Regions from separate parts of the Thauera mechernichensis genome, predicted to be linked through region 1. Evidence: predicted binding sites of a transcription regulator. Region 1 holds the regulator's gene; the other holds the start of a gene.
What was found. Region 1 encodes FNR, which switches genes on or off when oxygen is low (the NO sensors DNR and NnrR bind a similar motif). Its sites were predicted from a motif close to TTGANCTAGNTCAA; they were not measured.
Positions count from the first base shown of each region.

Region 1 (11,479 bases):
CGAGATGGGGCGGACGGTGCTGTGGAAGGGCGCGCAGTGGATCCGCTTCACCGACCTGGGAGAGCGCTGACGGAGAGCCTCGCCGGCATCCAGGCGCCACCAAGCGCGCGGGCATGATCGCGCTCGACTGCAACGACCAAGAGACAACGACTATGAGATCAACCCACGCCCTCACCCTCGAGGATGCACGCTCCATCGCCACCGCGGCCGAGGCAGAGGCACGCGCCCACGGCTGGGCGGTGAGCATTGCCATCTGCGACGCCGGCGGGCATGCCCTGTGGCTTCAGCGCATGGATGGCGCGCCGCTGATGAGTGCAATGGTGGCACCCGAGAAGGCGCGCACCAGCGTGCTCAGCGGCAAGCCCAGCAAGGCCTTCGAAGAGATGGTCAATAACGGCCGCTACGCGGCGCTGGCAATGCCGGTGGTGCCACTCGAAGGCGGCGAACCCATCCTGGTGGACGGCAGCGTGATCGGCGCAGTCGGTGTTTCCGGGGTCAAGGCCGGCGAGGACGCACAGGTCGCCCGTGCCGGCGTCGCTGCACTTGCAATCCGCGCCGAGCCCGCCACCCTGGAGAAAACCGCATGAAACGCGAACGTAGTGCCCGCATCCTCGCCACGCTGGGCCCGGCCAGCGCCAGTCGCGAGCGCATCCGTGAACTGGCGCTGGCCGGCGCGGACGTGTTCCGCCTGAACTTCAGCCATGGCAGCCACGAGGACCATGCCGAGCGGATGAAGCAGATCCGCGAGGTCGAGCACGAGCTCGGCCGCCCGATCGGCGTGCTGATGGATCTGCAGGGGCCAAAGCTGCGTGTCGGTCGCTTCGCCGAAGGCCGGGTGACACTCGGCCCGGGCGCGCGCTTCCGGCTTGACCTCGACCCGACGGCGGGCGACGCCGTACGCGTCAACCTGCCCCACCCCGAGATCTTCGCCGCGCTCGAGACGGGCACCGAACTGCTGCTGGACGACGGCAAGCTGCGCTTGCGGGTGGACGCCTTCGGTGCCGACTTCGCCGATACCACCGTGCTGGTGGGCGGCGTGTTGTCCGATCGCAAGGGCGTCAACGTGCCCGGCGTGGTGCTTCCGATCTCGCCACTCACTGCAAAGGATCGGGCCGACCTCGACTTCGGCCTGGCGCTCGGGGTGGACTGGGTGGCACTGTCCTTCGTGCAACGCCCGGAGGACATCCGCGAGGCGCGAGAGATCATCGGCGACCAGGCCTGGATCATGGCCAAGCTGGAGAAGCCGGCCGCCATCGAGCAGCTCGAGCCCATCGTCGCCCTGGCCGACGGCATCATGGTCGCGCGCGGCGACCTTGGCGTCGAGATGCCACCGCAGCAGGTGCCGGTGCTGCAAAGGCGCATCGTACGCGCTGCTCGTGCCGCTGGCCGCCCGGTTGTGGTCGCGACGCAGATGCTGGAGTCGATGATCGGTGCGCCGGTACCGACCCGCGCAGAAGCCTCGGACGTGGCAACGGCGATCTATGACGGCGCCGATGCGGTGATGCTGTCGGCCGAATCCGCCTCCGGCCAGTATCCGGTCGAGGCGGTATCGATCATGCACCGCATCATCTGCGAGGTGGAGCACGACCCGGCCTGGCGCAGCGGGCTGGAGGCGAGCCACACGCCCGCCGCGGCCAACACCCCGGACGCGATCTGCTGCGCGCTGCGACGCGTGGCCGGACTGCTCGAGCCCGCTGCCACGGTGGCCTACACGACGACCGGCTTCAGCAGCCTGCGCGCCAGCCGCGAGCGCCCTGCCACCCCGATCCTGGCACTGACGCCGCATGTCGGTACGGCACGACGCCTGGCTCTGGTGTGGGGCGTGCACGCGGTGCCCTTCGAGGAAGTACACGACGTCGCCGAGATGGTGGACCATGCCGCCAGCGCAGCGGTGGCGCACGACTTCGCGGCCCCCGGCGACGTGGTGGTGGTGATTGCGGGTCTGCCGTTCGGGCGTAGCGGTAGCACCAACCTGCTGCATATCGCCCGCATTCCCGACTGAGCACCGCACGCAGCATGAAAAAAGCCGCGGGTGACCGCGGCCTTTTTCATCAGTACTGCGAGGCAGCTTACTTCTTGCCTGCGGCCAAGCCGTTGACGATCTCCTGCTTGGCTTCCTCGACCGTGCCCCAGCCCAGGATCTTGACCCACTTGCCGGGCTCGAGGTCCTTGTAGTGCTCGAAGAAGTGCACGGTCTGCTTCATCAGCAGCTCGGGCAGATCGTCGGTGCTCTGCACCTTGTCGTACAGCGGGGTCAGCTTAGACACCGGCACGGCGACGACCTTGGCATCGACGCCGCCATCGTCTTCCATCTTCAGCACGCCGACCGGGCGGCAGCGGATCACGACGCCGGGCGCGAGCGGGAACGGGGTGACGACCAGCACGTCCACCGGGTCACCGTCGCCAGCGATGGTGTGCGGCACATAGCCGTAGTTGAGCGGGTAACGCATCGAGGTACCCATGAAGCGATCGACGAAGACGGCGCCGCTGTCCTTGTCCACCTCGAACTTGATCGGATCACCCTGAGCGGAGATCTCGATGATGACGTTGATGTCGTTCGGCACGTCCTTGCCGGCGCTGACCAGATCGAAACCCATACATCCCTCCCGTGGAAAAATTGTGCGCGGATTATAGGGGGAAACCACAATGTCTTGCACTGCACCACACCCACCGGCCACGCTCAGGCCGGCGCATCGAACCCGGCATCCTCCACCGCTGCACGCATGGCGTCGACCGAAACCTGCGCTGGATCGAAGCGCACGGTCGCACTGCCCTGTTCGAGGGACACCTGCACGTCCTCGACACCGGCAATGCCCTTGAGCACACCGGTCACGTTCCTGACGCAGCCGCCGCAGCTCATGCCTTCGACCTTGATCGTCACTTCGCTCATGCAGCACTTCTCCTCATCATTGATTGACGGCCCGCCGCGCCAGGGCCTCAGGTAATGCACACCACGCCGCTCCACAGGTCGCCGCCGAGCGTGGGCGCGTGGTAGAGGCCGAACAGCCCGAAGCCAAGCACGAGCAGCCCCGAAGCGATGCGCACCTTGCGATTGCGGGTGAAGTCGCGGAAACGCTTGAACAGCATGCCGGCCAGCAGCAGGTTGGGGAGCGTCCCAAGACCGAAGGCGAGCATGAGCCCGGCGCCGCGCACACCCGAACCGGTGACGAGCGCAGTGGCCAGAATGGAGTATGTGAGTCCGCAGGGGATGAAGCCCCACAGCATGCCAAGCGGCAAGGCCTGCCTGGGCGACCGCGCTGGCAGGAAACGACGTGTCGCCGGCTGGATGCGCCGCCACAGCACATGGCCGGCGCGCTCGAACGGCGCAAGCGGGCGGGTAAAACCGGTGAGGTAAAGGCCGAGTGCAACCAGCATCAGGTTGGCCAGCACATAGAGCGTCATCTGCACCGGCAGCATGCCGTCGTACAGCATGCCGACCGAACCGATAAAGCCCACCGCGGCGCCGAGCGCGGTATAGGTGCCGATCCGCCCCAGGTTATAGGCGAGGTGCAGCGGCCACTGCGGCTTCCCGCCGGGCACCTGAACCTGCATGGTGAGGGCGCCGACGATGCCGCCACACATCGACACGCAGTGAGTGCCGCCGAGCAGGCCGATCAGGAAGACGGCCAGGTAACCTGTTTCGGGCATGGGGGAAGAGCGATCCGGTGCGGCGCGAGGCAAAAACGCATTTTACGCCTGCACGCCCGCAACCGCATGCGACAAATCGCCCCGCCCTCGCGATCGCGTGACTCAGATCACCCTGGAGTAGCGCGCGCGCTCACGGTCTGCGCGCAGATAGCGGTCGAACACCATGGCGACACCGCGCACCAGCAGGCGACCAGCAGGCTCGACGCTGATCCAGTCGCCCTCGATCTTCACCAGCCCGGCCTTCTGCATCTCCTGCAGGTCGGCAAGTTCCTCGGCGAAATAGGAGCGGAAGTCGATCAGGTGGGCGATCTCGATCGACTGCATGGACAGCTCGAAGTGGCACATCAGCGCCTGGATGATCGAACGCCGCAACAGGTCGTCGGCGGTAAGTTCGATGCCACGCAGGACCGGCAGCTCGTCACGGTCGAGCGCATCGTAGTACTCGTCGAGCGTCTTGACGTTCTGCGCGTACACCGGACCGATCTTGCCGATTGCCGATACGCCGAAGGCAAGCAGATCGCACTCGGCCTGGGTGGAGTAGCCCTGGAAGTTGCGGTGCAGACGGCCCTGGCGCTGAGCAACGGTGAGTTCGTCATCCGGCTTGGCGAAGTGGTCCATGCCGATATAGACGTAGCCGGCCTCGGTAAGGCGACGGATGCCGAGCTGCAGCAACTGCAGCTTGGTGTCTGCAGTGGGCATGTCGCCGCTGTTGATGCGGCGCTGCGGCTTGAACAGGCCCGGCAGGTGGGCATAGCTGTAGAGAGAGATGCGATCGGGCGAGATCTCCAGCACCTGCTCGAGGGTACGGTTGAAGCTGATCACGTTCTGCTTGGGCAGACCGTAGATCAGGTCCATGCTCACGGACTTGAAGCCCGTGGCACGTGCCGCGTCGATGACGAGCTTGGTCTCGTCATAGCTCTGGATGCGGTTTACCGCCGCCTGCACATCTTCGGCGAAGTCCTGCACGCCAACGCTCATGCGGTTGAACCCAAGCTCGGCGAGCAGTTTCACGGTGTCGAAGTCGACCTTGCGCGGGTCGACCTCGATCGAGTATTCGCCATTGGGAACGAGCGTGAAGTGTTCGCGCACCGCGGCCATGAGCTCGCGCATCTCGTCATGCGACAGGAAGGTCGGCGTTCCCCCACCGAGGTGGAGCTGCGTGACCTGGCGGCTGCCCTCCAGGCATTCCGCCTGCATCGCGATCTCCTTGGCCAGGTATTTCAGATACTTGGCCGAGCGCCCATGATCCTTGGTGATGATCTTGTTGCAGGCACAGTAATAGCAGATCGTGTTACAGAAGGGGATGTGGAAGTATAATGAGAGCGGTTTGCTGACGCCGCCGACCGCCCTTTTTGCGAGCCAGGCCTTGAGCGCATCGGCGTTGAAGGCCTCGACGAAGCGGTCCGCTGTCGGATAGGACGTGTAGCGCGGTCCGTTGATGTCGAATCGGCGGATGAGTTGCGGATCGAAGATGAGTTGGTTCTGGCTTGTCATGATCTTGCTGCGGCAGTGTGTGCCAAACAATGGCAGATCGCCGCGTTTTTTTGGTTGACGTGGGTCAACGGGCGTGATGTGTTGCCCGATCGAACCACTCCTGAGCCAGGTCTGGCGTCTTTTGTCGGGGAAGCAGGATTATCGTGCAGATGAGGGCGAGCGTGCCAATTACCGTGAACGGGCTCAAGTCTGCCTGTTCGCAGTGCAACCTGGTCGAGTTGTGCCTGCCCTTCGGGATGTCCGACAGCGAGTTGAACCGCCTGGACGAACTCGTTGGCGCGCGGCGCAAGGTCAAGCGCCAGCAAAGCCTGTATCGTGCGGGCGATCCGTTCGAGGCGATCTACGCCATCCGCGCCGGTTCGTTCAAGACCGACGTGCTGCTCGAAGACGGCCGCGATCAGGTGACCGGCTTCCAGATGACCGGAGAGATTCTCGGCCTCGACGGCATCAGTGCAGAGTCGCATACCTGCAATGCGATCGCCCTCGAGGACAGCGAGGTCTGCGTGATCGCCTATGACAAGCTCGAGCAGATGTCACACGAAGTGGAAGGCCTGCAACTGCAGTTCCACAAGGTGATGAGCCGCGAGATCGTGCGCGACCACGGCGTGATGATGCTCCTCGGTTCGATGCGCGCCGAGGAACGGCTGGCGGCGTTCCTTCTCAACATGTCGCAGCGCTTCAATGCGCGTGGCTTCTCGGCGCAGGAATTCCACCTGCGCATGACGCGCGAGGAGATCGGTTCCTACCTGGGGCTCAAGCTCGAGACGGTGTCTCGCGCTTTCTCCCGCTTCCAGGACGAAGGGCTGATCTCGGTGCAACAGAAGCACGTGCAGTTGCTCGATCCCACCGGGCTCAAGCGCCTGATCCAGCACCAGCACGGCGCGCGCTGACGCTGGCCGCCCCGCCTCGACGGCCGCCATTGTTCAGGCAAGGAAGCCTGCGGGATTCTTGGTGAAGGCGACCGACACGATCCATACGTACACGGACAGGGCGGCCGCAAAGGCGCCCGCACGCACCGGCTTGGTCGGGCCGCGCTTGAGTGCAAGCGTGCCAAGCAGCACGTATGCAACCAGGCCACCGACCTTGGCGGTCACCCAGTCGGCGGCAAACGGGTACTGCGCGATCATGACCGCCAGCGTGATCGCTGACAGCAGCAGCAGGCTGTCGATGATGTGCGGCAACACACGGGTGAGCCGGTGCGAGAGCATCGAATTGCCCGTCAGCATCCACATGCCGCGCAGCAGGAAACCCGCTGCGCTAAGCACGACGCAGACGACGTGAACGTGTTTGATCGCGTAGTACATCCTTTCTCCTTGCAAGGGCTGGCAAGCTGCCGGTCTCGGGGCGACAGGTATTGTCGCCCGTCTCGGGTAAGATTACGAATCGTTCCGGAGCCAAAGCAATGTCCCAGCACCCCCATGTCGACATCCCTGCCCTGCTGCATCGCATCCCGCTGTTCAGTGAGTTGTCGGAGTCGGATATCCAGCGTGTGTCGCGCTACACCCGCGATCGGCATGTCGGCAGGGGCGAAGTGCTGTTCCAGCGCGGCGACCAGCCCCACGGCTTCTATTTCGTCGTATCGGGCCAGATCAAGCTGGCCTTCTCGTCGCCACAGGGCACCGAGAAGGTGGTCGAGATCGTGGGTGCGATGCAGAGCTTCGGCGAGGCGGTGATGTTCATGAACCACCCCTACCCGGTCTTTGCGGAGGCCTTGTGCGACACGGTGCTGATCCATGTCGGCCAGGCGGTCGTGACCGAACTCATCGACCAGGATTCAACCTTCGCTCACAAACTGCTGGCCGGCATGGCGATTCGTCTGCACAGCCTGATCCAGGACGTCGAAACCTACTCGCTGCGCTCGAGCATGCAGCGCGTCATCGGCTACCTGCTGCAGGTGGCGGACAGCGACACGCCATGCGAGATTGCGCTTCCCACCAGCAAGCAGGTGATCGCCTCGCGCCTCAACCTGACCCCCGAGACGCTGTCGCGAATCTTCCATGACCTCAGCGAAGCAGGCCTGATCAGCGTGCAGGGCAAGCGCATCACCTTGCACGACCCTGCACGCCTGGCACGGCACAACGCCTGAGGCCGTTGCAGCACGGTAGCCGTTCAGGGCTCGAGCACGTACTGCCCTGGCGCATCGGCAAGCGCGGGAAAAGCCTCGGTCGACACCGGGCGCGCCGCCACGAGCGCGCCGCAGCGTGGCTTGAGCCAGCGCATCCAATCTTCCCACCAACTCCCCTCGCAACGCTTGGCGCGCTGACGCCAGGCTTCCGGCGTATCGTCGCGTGTGCTGGCCTCGACCCAGTAGTGGCGCTTGGGCGGATCGACGACGGGATTGACGATGCCCAGGATATGCCCGGAGCTCGACAATACCTGCCGCACCGGTCCGCCAACGTGATGCACCACTTTGAAGGTTTGCAGCCACGGCGCGATGTGATCGTCCTCGGCCGCAACCGCATAGAGCGGCTGCGAAACGGCCGCGAGGTCGAGCGCCTCACCGGCGACCTGCAAGGCCCCTGGCTGGATCAACTTGTTGTGCAGGTAGAGTTCGCGCAAATACCAGGCATGCATGCGGTACGGCATGCGGGTGGTATCCATGTTCCAGAACAGCACGTCGAATGGCGGCGGTGACTCTCCGTACAGCCAGCCATGCACGACGTAATGCCAGATCAGGCTGTTGGAGCGCAGCAGCCTGAATGAGGCGGCCATCTCCTTGCCGTCCAGGTAGCCCTTGCGAGCCATCTGCTCGGTCAGGTAGCGGATGCTGCTCTCATCGATGAAGACCTCGATGTCGCCTGGTTTGTGGAAGTCGACCAGCGTCGTAAACAAGGTCCAGTCGGCGACCGGCATCTCGGCTTCACCATAGCGCCGGTTCGCCCACGCCATGTACATCGCCAGTGCGGTGCCGCCAATGCAGTAGCCGGCGGCATGCACTTTTGCGGCGCCCGTGAAGGCGCGCGCCTGACGGACGATCTCGTCGATGCCCTCGATCAGGTAGTCATCGAAGCCCACCTCGCTCATGCTGGCATCAGGGTTCTTCCAACTGGTGATGAACACGTCGAGCCCCTGATCGAGCAGGAAGCGGATCATGCTCTTTCGCGGCACCAGATCGAGCACGTAGAACTTGTTGATCCAGGGCGTGATGATCACCACGGGCTCGGCACGCACGCGCTTCTGGGTCGGGGCATAGTGGATCACCTCGAGCAACCTGTTGCGGTAGATCACGGCACCAGGCGTGGTGGCGAGATTCTCGCCCACACGGAAGTCATCCGGGCTCGTCATGCGAACGTTGCCGGCCTGCAGGTCGGCGAGCCAGTTCTCGAAGCCACGCCTCAGGCTGTCGCCATTGGTCTCGATCGCGCGCCTGAGCGCAACAGGGTTGGTCCAGAAGAAGTTGGTCGGCGCAACCGCATTGAGCCATTTCCGCCACCAGAAGGCTGCGCGCCTGCGCTCCTTGTTCGACAGCCCCGGCGTCTCGTAGAGCATGTCCTGCGTATGGCGGGTGAAGGCGAGGTACCACTCCTTGATCAGGTCCCAGGTCGGGCGCTCGGTCCAGGCAGGATCTGAGAAGCGCGCATCATCGGCATTCGGGCTGATCGGATCCTCGCTCGGAATACCGCGCATGCGATCCCACGTGTGCATCTGCAGCCGGAAAAGGTCGCGCGAGAGACTCAGCAGGTGCTCGCTCAGCTCCTGTGGATGCGCCATCCAGGCAAGCTGCGCGTGGACTATGGGCGCGGTCATGCCGAGTGGATCGACCGACCCCTCCACCTTGTCGTGCAGTCGACGCAGCAATTCATTGGCACGCCCGCGCGTCGCCCTCGGGTGCGACGATGGACGACTCCTGCGGTCCGGTGTAGTCATGTGCTTCGCTCTCCTCGCAACGATTCATCGGAGCTGGTACGGGTGTCGGGCGACAGCCACCTCGACACCGCTCCAGCCTAGCTCACCCTCCACTGCCGAAGCCAGGCCGGCAGCGGCAAGCACCTCGCCATGGACGACGAAAGTCCTCGTTGGCGGCGGCGTGAAGCCGCGCAGCCAGTCGAGCAAGGCCGGGCGGTCGGCATGCGCAGACAGGCCACCGATGGTGTGCACGCGCGCGCGAACGGGTACTCGCTCGCCGAACAGCGTGACCTGCCTGGCACCATCGACCAACCGGCGACCGAGCGTGCCGGCAGCCTGGAAACCGACGATCACGATCGCACATTCCGTACGCGCCAGGTTATGACGTAGATGGTGCTTGATTCGCCCGGCGTCGCACATGCCGCTCGCCGAGATGATCACGCGCCCGCCACGCACGGCGTTCAACGCGATCGATTCCTCGACATCCTGGACGAAGCGCAAGCGAAAACGTTCGCCATTGGCCTGCACCCAGTCGTACAGCTCCCGCGTCTCGTCATCCCAGAGCTCGCGGTGGCGAACGGTGAGCTCGGTCGCCGCTGTGGCCATCGGCGAATCAACCGCAACGTCGAGCCGGCTCACCCGCCCGGAACGGACAAGATCGGCGAGCACGAACAGCATCTCCTGGGTTCGCCCCACTGCGAAGGCCGGAATGATCACGTTGCCTGTATCACGTGCGAGCGTGGTGTTGAGCACATCGGCAAGCTCCGTGTAGGTGTCACCCACCGAGCGATGAGCGCGATCACCGTAGGTCGACTCCACGCAAACGATGTCGGCGCGCGTAACCCGCACGGGATCCTGCAGGACAGGCCGCAAGGGCTGTCCCAGATCGCCCGAGACGACCATGCGGCGCCCGCTCCCGACGAACTCGATCTCGATGATCGCCGAGCCCAGGATATGACCGGCATTGCGAAACCGGCAGCGTACACCAGGCGCGGGCGAAAACCAGACATCATATTCTATCGCACGCAAGCGCCCCAGGCTCGCCCGCGCCTGCTCGACCGTATACAACGGCGCAAGCTCCCTGTACCGCTGCGTCTTCCTCGAGCGCGCATTGCGCAAGGCCCACTCGGACTCCTTCTCCTGTATGAAGGCCGAGTCCATCAACATGACGCCCAGGAGGTCTACAGTGGCAGCGGTAGCGTAGATCGGCCCCCGGTAACCCAAGGCAACGAGCCGTGGGACGAGGCCGCTATGATCTAGATGCGCATGGGTAAGGAGCGCAAACTGGATGTCGCGCAGATCGAATTCGAGCGCCTCCCGGTTCTTGCGATCGGCCTGCCTGCCACCCTGAAACAAGCCACAATCGACGATGAATGCACCGTCAGGATGATCCACCTTGAGGCAGGACCCCGTCACCTCGCCAGCGGCGCCGTAGAAAGTCAGCTGCATCGTCAACAAGCCTCCCTATGCGTACTGCTTGCAACGCCCCGCATGCACCTTACACGCACGCCACAAGAATCACGGAGCAATCCGCAGGCTGTTTGATCGCGATCAAGCGCCCTCAGCACGTGGCGCTGGCTATAATCGGATCGTGACACACAACAGGGAGTCTCCGTCATGTTCAAGCACATCCTGGTCCCGACCGATGGGTCGGCCTTGTCCGAAAGCACGGTGGCCCGCGCCGTCTCCTTCGCCAAGGACGCCGGAGCGCGCATCACCTTCTTCTACGCCCAGCCCGACTTTCCCATGCCCATTTATGGCGAAGGCGCACTGATCGACCCCACAACGCCGGAACAGTTCGCAAAATCGGCCGCGTCCGAGGCAAGCGCCATCCTGGCCAAGGCCAAGGCCAGCGCAGATGAGGCTGGCGTGGCATCGGACACGGACACTGCCGTCAACGAAGTCCCCTACGAGGCAATCATCGATGCAGCCGATCGCCATGGCTGCGACCTGATCTTCATGGCCTCCCATGGGCGGCGTGGCATCGCAGGTCTGCTTCTGGGCAGCGAAACACAGAAGGTGCTCACCCACAGCAAGACGCCCGTCCTGGTCTATCGCTGAAAGGGACAGGAACCCGTGCTTATGCAAAAACGGCCCTCACGGGCCGTTTTTTTGTTTACCGGTGTGCTGATCAGCGCCCGGCGCTCGCCCTGCGTTCGTCTTCGGCCATGTGCCGACGCGCGAAGCGATACAGATAGATCGCCATCACGACCACGAACAGGATGGTGAACAGACTCAGCAAGCCGATATCACTGGTGAACAACAACTCCCAGGCCATGACATACCTCCTTAGCAGAAAAATCAGGCATTCGGATCAATGGTGATCTCCATCTCTGCAGGGAGGAACGCGGCCCCGTTCATGCGCCAGCTGCGGGACTCATCTTCTATCAGGAACAACCAGCGCCCGGTACCAAGGGGCGCAATCGCACTTTCATACAACCCTTCGCCCTTGCGGGTGAGAACCAACTCCTGGTCCAGACCACCCCGTGTG
Region 1 is NZ_JARQZE010000001.1:12,806-24,284, forward strand. It holds gene P7F68_RS00065 (DUF3830 family protein) at 1-70, shown strand, start outside; gene P7F68_RS00070 (GlcG/HbpS family heme-binding protein) at 153-587, shown strand; gene pyk (pyruvate kinase) at 584-2,002, shown strand; gene ppa (inorganic diphosphatase) at 2,070-2,597, opposite strand; gene P7F68_RS00085 (heavy-metal-associated domain-containing protein) at 2,681-2,890, opposite strand; gene P7F68_RS00090 (sulfite exporter TauE/SafE family protein) at 2,938-3,648, opposite strand; gene hemN (oxygen-independent coproporphyrinogen III oxidase) at 3,751-5,142, opposite strand; gene fnr (fumarate/nitrate reduction transcriptional regulator Fnr) at 5,292-6,032, shown strand; gene P7F68_RS00105 (SirB2 family protein) at 6,066-6,446, opposite strand; gene P7F68_RS00110 (Crp/Fnr family transcriptional regulator) at 6,545-7,228, shown strand; gene P7F68_RS00115 (PHA/PHB synthase family protein) at 7,252-8,889, opposite strand; gene P7F68_RS00120 (MBL fold metallo-hydrolase RNA specificity domain-containing protein) at 9,034-10,437, opposite strand; gene P7F68_RS00125 (universal stress protein) at 10,606-11,049, shown strand; gene P7F68_RS00130 (DUF3149 domain-containing protein) at 11,120-11,266, opposite strand; gene P7F68_RS00135 (FixH family protein) at 11,290-11,479, opposite strand, start outside.

Region 2 (11,479 bases), on a different contig from region 1:
TGGCAAGGGGGCATGGCCCCCGAGCTGCCGATCGCACTCGCCCGCTATCTGCACCAGCGCGGCGCGGATGCCGTCCTTGCCCACCTAATCGCCTGGGCGACACATGACAACTGGTATGGTGGCCACACCGCGACACTGCTGCACGCTGCGTCGGCGATGACGAACCTGCCACTCGACGAAATCGTCGCAAGCACGCGTCGCGTCGCAGTAAGCATCAGCCATGCCGCTGCGTTCATCGACCATCGCCCGGTCGCATGCGAGCGCTTTTTCTGGCCGCCACCGCCACCGCGCAGCCCCGGCGCGCCGATGCCCGCAAGCCGAGCGGCCGCGCGACCGGCTGACAGCGACGCGCACACTGACGGATGGCATGCTCGCTCACAACACGCCGGCGACGACCGCACCCGACTGGTGACAACGAGGCTAGAAGGCGAGACACAGGCGGACGAGCCTTCAAGCGCAGCACCCAAGGCGACGCAGCCCAAGGCCCATGGCGGCATCGGCGGCGAGCCTGTCACCGAGATCATCGAGGCCTTCATGCAGAACTGCCAGCACGGCCGCTATCGCGACCTGCGCGCGTTCTTTGCCGACACGGCGCACACGCTCGAGCAAGGCCTTGGCCTTGCGCGCTGCCTGCTGTTCCTGAAAGCCTCTGCCGCAGACCGCCTGAGCTGCTACTTCGCCTACGGTTTTGCCCCCGAGGACAATGCGAAAGCCCTCTGGGTGCCTGCGGGTGACGACAACCTGCTCGCACGCCTGTTCCGCCACGCGGCGGGATCTACCTGCATCGACCGCACACGGCTCGCGGCCGGTCGCCGCCAACTCCCCGAGGTCCTGCGCGCACATGTGCGACCGGCGGGCTTCCTGCTTGGCGCCATCCACCTCGGTGATCGTCCGGTTGGCGTGATCTGGGCCGACGGCGGCGACGCCGACCCCGTGCTCGACGCCAACCGCCATGCGGAATTCAAGCACATGATTCGCCACTTTGGCGCCGAGTTCACCCGTCTGACTCAGGCCCTGCGGCGCTGAGCCCGGCCTCGGAGGGCGATAGGGCTATTCCGCCTGCCAGCCCATGAAGGGCAGCAACTCGGAATGGCCGCCACCGATCAGCTGGCGCGCCCGGTTCTCCAGCACCTCGATCGGCCCGGACATGTCGATCACGATCTCGACCCGCCGGTTCTGCGCGCGTAGGGCTGCCGACGTGTTCTCGACCCGCGGACGCGTCTCGGCAAAGCCATGCACACGCAGCCGTCCCGGCGCGACGGTGCTGGTCGCGAGCAGCGCGTTCGCCACTGATGAGGCGCGCGCTGCCGACAGATCCCAGTTGGAGCGGAAACGCGCAGTGCTGATCGGGATGTCGTCGGTATGCCCCTCGATCGCGATCTCCCCCGGGATATCGGCCAGCGACTCGCCGATCCTGCGCGCCACGTCGGCAAATGCCGGCGCGAGGTCAGCCGAGCCGGACGGAAAGGCGCCGCGCTCCTCGATACGGATGACGATGCGCTTCCTCTCCTCGTCGAGCTGGAGCGTGCCCTGGCCGAGCTCCTTCTCGAGCGTCTTGCGCAACTCGTCGGCACTCTTGCTGACCTGGCGCTCGGACACCTCGCGCACCATCGCCTCGTTGCTCGCGTTGGAGGTGTAGGTCTTGAGCTTGGGATCCTCCTTGGAGGTCTCCTGCCGCACGGTATCTATCGGGGTGGGCTTGGGCGGCCCCGGCGAGAACTTGTCGAAGATCGGCGTCGTCCCCATCGGCGACTCGATCGCCGGCACATCGCGCTGCACACCGAAGGCCTTGGTGAGCTCGCCGGCGATCTGCTTGAACTTCATCGCATCCATCTCGGCAAACGAGAGCAGGAGCACGAAAAAGCACATGAGCAGCGACATCAGGTCGGCAAATGTCATCACCCAGGCGGGGATGCCGGCCTTCTCCTCCTCGGGCATGTCCATGTGCGCGCCCTCAGCCGCCTTCGGACTTGCGCTTGGCGGGCGGCAGGTAGCTCGTGAGCAGGGTCTCGATCACGCGCGGATTGGTGCCGTTCTGGATCGCCGAGATCGCATCGATGAGCATCGCGTTGAGGCGTGCCTCCTCGGTCATGCGCAGGTTGAGCTTGTCCGCCATGGGCAGGAAGATCATCGTTGCCATCATCGCGCCATACAGCGTGGTCAGCAGCGCCACCGCCATCGCCGGGCCGATCGACTTCGGGTCTTCCATGTTCGACAGCATCTGCACCAGGCCGATGAGGGTCCCGATCATGCCCATCGCCGGGCCGACGTCACCCATGGCGCTGAACACCTTTGCCCCCCAGCGATGGCGCTCGAGCGTGAGAAGGCGCTCCTTCTGCAGGATCTCGCGCACCGTCTCGGGTGCCTGGCCGTCGATCATGAGCTGGATGCCCTGCTGGAAGAAAGGGATGGAAGAGGGCCGGCTCTCGAGCGCCAGCATGCCCTCCTTGCGCGCCACCTGCGCGACCTCCATCACCTCCTTGATGACCTCCTCGGTGTCGGGCAGGCGGAACTTGAACGCCTTCGCCGCCACCTTGAACGCGCCGAGGAACTGCTGCAGCGTGAACTTGCTGAGTACGACGAACAGGCTGCCGCCGACAACGATGAGCAAGGATGGTCCATTGAGGAAGATCATCGCCGACGCACCGAGCACGATGGCCGACACGACAATGCCCAGCGAGCCCAGCAGCCCGATCAGTGTTGCAAGATCCACGCACGCTCCATTGCGTTGAGCACACCGATGCGCGCCTGCACCACTTTGTGCAGACGCCATCGCGGCCGAATGTCATTGGCCCGAATCATAAGGTTTTTTTGCGCACCGCACGATGCTGCACAACGGGCGTTTGACACTCGTCAAAGCCACCTCCGCGACCACGCACTATGGTGCCCGGGTTCTTCCCTGCCCGCCCGGCCGCCAATGTCCGCACCCAATACGATCGAGCTCGTCTGCCCAGCCGGCAGCCTCCCCGCCCTGAAAACCGCCGTCGACCACGGCGCAGACTGCGTCTATCTCGGCTTCAAGGACGCCACCAACGCGCGCAACTTCACCGGCCTCAACTTCGACCCGCCGCAGATGCGCGAAGGCATCGCCTACGCCCACGCCCGTGGCAAGAAGGTGCTGCTCGCGCTCAACACCTATCCGCAGACCGGCAACTGGCCGAGCTGGACGCAGGCCATCGACCGCGCCGCGGAGTTCGGTCTCGATGCCCTGATCCTCGCCGACCCTGGCCTGATGGCCTACGCCGCCAGAACGCATCCGCAGTTGCGCCTGCACCTGTCGGTGCAGGGCTCGGCCACCAGCTACGAAGCGATCAACTACTACCATGAGCGCTTCGGCATCCAGCGCGCGGTGCTGCCTCGCGTGCTGTCCATGGCCCAGGTCGAGAGCGTGGTCGCCAACACACCGGTCGAGATCGAGGTTTTCGGCTTCGGCGGCCTGTGCGTGATGGTCGAGGGCCGCTGTGCGCTGTCGGCCTACGCCACCGGCGAGTCACCCAACTGCAATGGCGCCTGCTCGCCGGGCAAGCACGTACGCTGGGAAGACACGCCGCGCGGCATGGAGACGCGCCTCAACGGCATCCTCATCGACCGTTTCGCCGACGGTGAGCGCGCCGGCTACCCGACCCTGTGCAAGGGCCGCTTCGAGGTCAACGACGAGACCTACTACGCGCTCGAGGAGCCGACCAGCCTCAACACGCTCGAACTGCTGCCCGAGCTCGCTCGCATCGGCATCCGTGCGATCAAGATCGAAGGCCGCCAGCGCAGTCCAGCCTATGTCGCCCAGGTCACCAAGGTGTGGCGCGCCGCGCTCGACAAGCTCAAGGCCGGCGGCACCGAAGGCTTCGCAGTGCTGCCGGCGTGGATGGCCGAGCTCAACAAGGTCTCCGAAGGCCAGAGCCATACGCTGGGCGCCTACTACCGCCCGTGGAAGTGAGCGTCGCGCATGCCGCCTCGCACCGCATCACCCGAACGAACTGAGACCCGCCCGATGAAACTCGCCCTCGGCCCCCTGCTCTATTACTGGCCGCACCAGAGCGTGCTCGACTTCTACGCCGACATGGTCGAAGCACCGATCGACAGCGTCTACCTGGGCGAGACGGTGTGCTCGCGCCGCCACGAACTGCGCCTCGACGACTGGCTCGAGGTCGGCAAGGTGCTCGCCGCGGCCGGCAAGGAAGTGGTCATCAGCACCCAGGGCCTGATCGAATCCGAATCCGACCTCAAGGTACTGCGCCGCATCGTGCGCCAGCACAGCGAGGGCGAGACCGGCTTCCGCGTCGAGGCCAACGACATGGGCGCGGTGCGACTGCTCGCCGAGGCCGGCATCACCGACTGGGTCGCTGGCCCCACACTGAACATCTTCAACCCGAACACGCTGCAGCTGATGATCGACTCGGGCGCCACGCGCTGGGCCGTCGCCCCGGAGATGTCGGGTGCCGCGCTTGCCGAGGTGCGCGAAGCGCTCGCAGCCCCGATCGAAACCGAGGTCTTCGCCTACGGCCGCCTGCCGCTCGCGCATTCGGCGCGCTGCTTCACCGCCCGCCACTTCAACCTGCAGAAGGACACCTGCGAGTTCCGCTGTCTGTCGATCATGGACGGCATCACGCTGCGCACCCGCGAAGGCGAACCCTTCCTGACCCTGAACGGCGTGCAGACCCAGTCGGCACGGGTGCATAACCTGCTCGGCGACCTCGCCGCGGTACGTGGCAACGCCGAAGTCCTGCGCATCAGCCCACAGGGCGCCAACACGCGCGCCATCGTCGAACTGTTCCGCACCACCATCGATGCCCAGAGTTCGCCCGCCGAAGCCCTCGCGGCAAGCCGCGCACTGATGATCGAGGCGCCCTGCAACGGCTTCTGGCACGGCCGCGCCGGTGCCGAACAATACGTCGCGGCCTGAGCCAGCACACCCGCCTCCCCGGAGTACACACATGCCCGCCCTGCCCACCCTGCCGCGCCCGCCCCTGCCTGCCGAACTCCTGCCCGGCAGCCTGCGCCAGCGCATTGCCCAAAGCCTGGCAGACTTCCGCATTCCGGACTTCACGGTGCCAACGGCACTGGCCAGGCTGATCTCGCGCCTGCCGCAGCAGCCGCCGACGCATGCCCTGATCGCAGCGCTCAACCTCGCGCTCGGCCGCATCCTGCCGCGCGACACGCTGGCACCGCTCGGCGGACGCCACCTGCAGATGCGCGTGCTCGATGCCGGACTCACGCTCGATTTCGGCCTCGGCGAGCGCGGCTTCCGCCGCGCTGTTCCAGCTGCGGGACGCAAGCCGGACCTGGTGATCTCCGCCACCACGCGCGACTTCATCGCGCTCGCACTGCGCGAGGAAGATCCCGACACGCTGTTCTTCAGCCGCCGCCTGCGCATGGAAGGCGACACCGACCTCGGCCTGCTGGTCAAGAACACGCTCGACGCGGTGGACTGGGACAGTCTGAAGGCGCGCCTGGGTCTGCGCGCACGCTGAGCCCGGCAACGGCGCGCGCAGCGCACTTGTGCGCTAAGCTTGGCGCCCGCCCGCATGCGGGCAGCCGCCTCACTTCGCGTCATGCCTTCCGAATTCGACCTCATTCAGCGTCACTTCACTCGCGCCACACGGCACACCGCGCTCGCCGTCGGCGATGATGCCGCCTTGCTGCAGCCGCGCACAGGCATGCAGCTCGCCGTATCGACCGACATGCTCGTGTCGGGCACCCATTTTTTCGCCGACACCGACCCCGAAGATCTCGGCTGGAAGACCCTGGCGGTGAACGTCTCCGACATCGCAGCGATGGGCGCGGAACCGCGCTGGGCCTTCCTTGCGCTGTCCCTGCCAGCTGCCGACGAAGCCTGGATCGAGGCTTTCGCGCGCGGCTTCTTCGCCTGTGCCGATGCGCATGGCGTGGACCTCGCCGGTGGCGACACCACACGCGGGCCGCTCACGCTGTCGGTAACCATCATTGGCGAGACGGCCGCCGGCGAGGCCGTCACCCGCGACGGCGGTCGCGCCGGTGACGACCTGTGGGTATCGGGCCAGCCCGGCCTGGCTGCACTCGGGCTCGCCGCCCTGCAAGGGCGGACCAGGCTCGACGCCGACGGCCGGCGCGCCTGCATCGCCGCACTGCAACGCCCACAACCCCGGCTCGCCCTCGGCCGCGCGCTGCGCGGCGTGGCCAGTGCCATGCTGGACGTCTCCGACGGCCTGCTCGGCGATCTTCGCCACATTCTGGAACGCTCGCACACCGGTGCGCTGATCGAAACCGCGGCGCTGCCGCTCGCCCGCCTGCTTGCAACCGGCGCCGACCCGGTCTTGTGCAGACACTGCCTGCTCGCAGGGGGCGACGACTACGAACTGCTTTTCTGCGCCCCCGCTGCGCGACGTGACACCGTACGGGCGCTCGCCACAAAGCTCGAGTTGCCCGTGCACCGCATCGGCAGCCTCACCGCTGATAGCGGCAGCATCCACATGCGCGAAGCCGACGGCACGCTGGCCCCCCTCGCGCCCAACGGCTACGATCACTTTGCCTGATGCACTGCGAACCATTTCGCCCGAATCAATCCCTCCTGGTACGCAGGCACGCGTCGAACAACACAGATCGGATCACGAGATGCGCCCCACTCTTCGCCTGATGATGAGCCACCCCGCCCACTTCATTTCGCTGGGTTTCGGCTCCGGCCTGTCGCCCTGGGCGCCGGGAACCATGGGCACGCTGCTCGCATGGGCGCTTTACCCGCTGATCCGCGTCCCACTGTCCGAGTTCGTCTTCCTTGCCCTGCTCGCAGCCCTGTTCATCGCCGGCGTACTGGCCGCCGAGCGCACGGGGCGCGCACTCGGCGTGCCCGACCACGGCGGTATCGTGTGGGACGAAATGGTCGCCACCTGGCTGGTGCTGGCCTTCACGCCGCCAACCCTGCTCTGGCAGGCGGTCGCGGTGGCCTTGTTCCGCTTCTTCGACATCGTCAAGCCGCCCCCCGTACGCTGGGCCGATCGCAGTTTCAAGGGCGGCTTCGGGGTGATGTTCGACGACCTGGTCGCGGCCGGCTATACCCTGCTCGCACTCGCCATCCTGGTTGCCATCGTCGGCGCGTAAAGCCATGACCGACACCGAACTCGACACCCTCGCCCAACAGGTCGGCCAGGCGCTCGGCGCACGCGGATGGCGGTTGGCGACCGCCGAGTCCTGCACCGGCGGCTGGATCGCAGAGGCCGTTACCGCGATCGGCGGCAGCTCGGCCTGGTTCGACCGCGGCTTCGTCACCTACTCCAACGAAGCCAAGATCGACATGCTGGGCGTATCCGCCCACACCCTCGCAACCCAAGGTGCGGTCAGCGAGGCCACCGTTCGCGAGATGGCCGCCGGGGCACTTGATCGCAGCATCGCCACGGTCGCCGTCGCCGTATCCGGCATTGCCGGCCCCAGCGGCGGCAGCCCGGCCAAGCCCGTGGGCACGGTGTGCATCGGCTGGGCCTTGCGCGCCGGCGAGCAAAGCGCCCTGACCCTGCAATTCGCCGGCGATCGTCGCGCCGTGCGCAGACAGACCGTGATCCGCGCACTGCAGGGCGTACTTGCACTGACGCACTGACGCGAGCCTGCCCCGTCCGCTTCAGCAACTCCGCCGTTTGCTGTATTTCCATACACGTCTTAAACTAGCGGCATCAGGCGCGGCCGTCCGCATGCCTGCAATCTTTGTGCCATAATCCGCCAATCACACAGGACGCACCTCCATGGACGACAACAAGGCCAAGGCCCTCGCCGCCGCGCTCTCCCAGATCGAAAAGCAGTTCGGCAAAGGGTCGATCATGCGCATGGGCGACGGCAACGTCGAACGTGACATCCAGACCGTCTCCACCGGCTCGCTCGGCCTCGACATCGCGCTCGGCCTCGGTGGCCTGCCGCGCGGCCGGGTCGTCGAGATCTACGGCCCGGAATCCTCGGGCAAGACCACGCTGACCCTGCAGGTGATCGCCGAGATGCAGAAGCTGGGCGGCACGGCAGCCTTCATTGACGCCGAGCACGCGCTCGACGTCGGCTACGCGGAGAAGCTTGGCGTCAATATCCAGGACCTGCTTATCTCGCAGCCCGACACCGGCGAGCAGGCGCTCGAGATCGCCGACATGCTGGTGCGCTCCGGCGGCGTGGACGTGGTCGTCGTCGACTCGGTCGCCGCGCTCACCCCCAAGGCCGAGATCGAGGGCGAGATGGGCGACCAGCTCCCCGGCCTGCAGGCGCGCCTGATGTCGCAAGCGCTACGCAAGCTCACCGCCAACATCAAGCGCACCAACACGCTGGTGATCTTCATCAACCAGATCCGCATGAAGATCGGCGTCATGTTCGGTAGCCCGGAGACCACCACGGGCGGCAATGCACTCAAGTTCTATGCCTCCGTGCGCATGGACATCCGCCGCACCGGCACGATCAAGAAGGGCGACGAGGTGGTCGGCTCCGAAACCCGAGTCAAGGTCGTCAAGAACAAGGTCTCGCCCCCCTTCAAGGAAGCCCACTTCGACATCCTCTACGGCGAAGGCATCTCGCGCGAGGGCGAGATCATCGATCTGGGCGTGACACACAAGATCGTCGACAAGTCCGGCGCCTGGTATGCCTACCAGGGCGACAAGATCGGCCAGGGCAAGGACAACTCACGCGAATTCCTGCGTGCGAATCCGACGCTTGCGCGCGAAATCGAAAACAAGGTCCGCGTCGCCGTCGGCCTGCCCGAACTGCCGCCAGCGGCACCGGCAACGGCCACGGAAAGCTGAGCCTAGCCAGGACACCATGGGCGCCCCCAGCCTGCGCGAACGCGCGCTTCGCCATCTTGCCCGCCGCGACCACTCGCGCGCGGAGCTGGCGCGCAAGCTGGCCGCCCACGGCGAGGCCGACGAGGTGCAGGCAGTGATCGAGCGCATGGGCGAGCTCGGCCTGCAGTCCGACAGCCGCTACGCCGAAGCCTACGTGCGCACCCGTGCCAACCGCTTCGGCGGCAGCCGCCTGCGCAGCGAGCTGACGCGGCGCGGGATCGACCGTGAACTGATCGAGGCAACACTCGCCACGGAGTGCGTAGAATCGGAACTGGAGCGTGCCCGCGCAGTGCTGCGCAGCCGCTTCCAGGCGGCCCCGGCGGATGCGCGCGAATGGGCGCGCCAGGCCCGTTTCCTGCAAACCCGCGGCTTTGCACCCGAACTGATCCGCAAGCTGCTGAAAGAACCCCGCGATGAGTCTGCTTAAGGTCTCCAGCCTGCAAAAGCGCTACAAGGCGCGCACCGTGGTCCACGACGTCGGCTTCGAGGTCGGTTCGGGCGAGGTCGTCGGCCTGCTCGGCCCCAACGGCGCCGGCAAGACCACCTGTTTCTACATGATCGTAGGCTTGGTCCGTGCCGACGGCGGCCAGATCAACCTCGACGGCACCGACCTCACCCACCTGCCGATCCACGCCCGTGCGCGTCTGGGCCTGTCCTACCTGCCGCAGGAGATGAGCGTCTTCCGCAAGCTCACCGTGGCCGAAAACATCCGTGCCGTGCTCGAGCTCCAGGGGCTCGATGCGCACCAGGTGAAGACCCGGCTCGACGAACTGCTGCTCGAGCTTGGCATCAACCACCTGCGCGACAACACCGCCGTCTCACTCTCCGGCGGCGAGCGCCGACGTTGCGAGATCGCGCGCGCACTTGCAACCGACCCGCGCCTGATCCTCCTCGACGAACCCTTCGCAGGGGTCGACCCGATCGCGGTCATCGACATCCAGAAGATCATCCGCTTCCTCAAGGAGCGCGGCATCGGCGTGCTGATCACGGACCACAACGTGCGCGAGACGCTCGGCATCTGCGATCGTGCGTACATCATCAGCGAGGGCCGGGTACTGGCAAGCGGCGAACCGGCCGAGATCATCGACAACGAAAGGGTGCGCCAGGTTTACCTGGGCGAGCATTTCCGCCTGTGAATCCGCGCGCGCGTCGACAGCGATGAAACCAAGCCTCCAGCTCAAGCTCTCCCAGCACCTTACCCTGACGCCGCAGCTGCAGCAGTCGATCAAGCTGCTGCAGCTGTCGACCATCGAGCTGAACCAGGAGATCGAGCGCTTCCTGCTCGAGAACCCGATGCTCGAGCGCAGCGACGGCGACGGTGTCGAGTTCGTACCACCGCTACCACCGGGCAGCCCCCCCGAGCACGAGGCCAGACAGCAACAGGCAAACACCCCCGAGGCGCCAGCCAGCGCTGCGGACAGCGAGGCCGGCGACCATGCCGACCATGGCAGCGCCGACGAAGGCATGGACTGGTCCAATGTCGGCAGCGGCGCATCGAGCCGCAGCGAGGACGACGACGACGTCGATTACCAGGAACTGCAGGCGGCTGGCGTCTCCCTGCGTGACCATCTCGACCAGCAGGTGTCGCTGTCGCCGCTGTCAGACCGCGACCGCGCCCTCGTGCGCTTCATCATCGAAGCCTTGGATGACGACGGCTACCTTCACCAGCCGCTCGATGAGCTCCTCGAACTGCTTCCGGACGACGCCGACGTCGATGTCGATGACCTGAACATCGCGCTGCGCCACGTACAGAACCTCGAGCCCGCAGGCATCGGCGCGCGCAGCCCCAGCGAATGCCTGTCGCTGCAGCTCCGTACCCTGCCGGCTTCGGCGACGCGCACGCTCGCGCTCGAGATCGTCGACAAGCACCTCGAGCTGCTCGCCGAGCGCAACTTCGTCAAGCTCAAGAAGCTGACCGGCTGCGACGACGAAGCCCTGCGCGCCGCCCATGCCCTGATCTGCAGCCTCGACCCCCACCCCGGCTCGCGTTACTCGAACGCCGAGACGCGCTACGTACTGCCGGATGTGGTCGTACGCAAGCTGCGCGGGCGGTGGACGGTCAGCCTGAACCAGGAGGCAATGCCGCGTCTGCGCATCAACCGCCTGTATGCCAGCCTGCTGCAGCAGAACCGCGGCCAGGGTGGCGGCCTGAGCGGACAGTTGCAGGAGGCACGCTGGCTGATCAAGAACGTGCAGCAGCGCTTCGACACCATCCTCCGGGTGTCCCAGGCCATCGTTGACCAGCAGAGGCAGTTCTTCGATCATGGGGAGGTGGCAATGCGACCACTCACCCTCCGGGAGATCGCGGACCAACTCGAGCTGCACGAGTCCACCGTGTCGCGCGTGACCACGCAGAAGTACATGGCGAGTCCGCGCGGGGTGTTCGAACTCAAGTATTTCTTCGGTAGTCACGTCGCCACCGACACCGGTGGAGCGGCCTCGTCCACGGCGATTCGCGCGCTGATTCGCCAACTGGTCGACGCCGAGGACAGCAAGAAACCGCTGTCCGACGCCAAGATTGCCGAAGTCCTTGGCCAGCAGGGTATCGTGGTCGCACGGCGCACGATCGCCAAGTATCGCGAATCCCTCAATATCCCGCCGGTCAGCCTGCGCAAATCCATCTGACAAAAACAGGAGTCAACATGAATCTCAACATCACCGGGCGCCACGTCGAAGTCACTCCGGCCATTCGCGACTACGTC
Region 2 is NZ_JARQZE010000003.1:177,999-189,477, forward strand. It holds gene P7F68_RS05815 (hypothetical protein) at 1-1,026, shown strand, start outside; gene P7F68_RS05820 (flagellar motor protein MotB) at 1,051-1,944, opposite strand; gene pomA (flagellar motor protein PomA) at 1,955-2,713, opposite strand; gene ubiU (ubiquinone anaerobic biosynthesis protein UbiU) at 2,918-3,934, shown strand; gene P7F68_RS05835 (U32 family peptidase) at 3,989-4,900, shown strand; gene ubiT (ubiquinone anaerobic biosynthesis accessory factor UbiT) at 4,932-5,468, shown strand; gene thiL (thiamine-phosphate kinase) at 5,550-6,509, shown strand; gene P7F68_RS05850 (phosphatidylglycerophosphatase A family protein) at 6,589-7,071, shown strand; gene pncC (nicotinamide-nucleotide amidase) at 7,076-7,564, shown strand; gene recA (recombinase RecA) at 7,707-8,738, shown strand; gene recX (recombination regulator RecX) at 8,755-9,204, shown strand; gene lptB (LPS export ABC transporter ATP-binding protein) at 9,191-9,913, shown strand; gene P7F68_RS05875 (RNA polymerase factor sigma-54) at 9,936-11,402, shown strand; gene hpf (ribosome hibernation-promoting factor, HPF/YfiA family) at 11,420-11,479, shown strand, end outside.
Region 2: a site for FNR is predicted at 2,844-2,857, ahead of ubiU (ubiquinone anaerobic biosynthesis protein UbiU). Genes of this name have one in related genera too.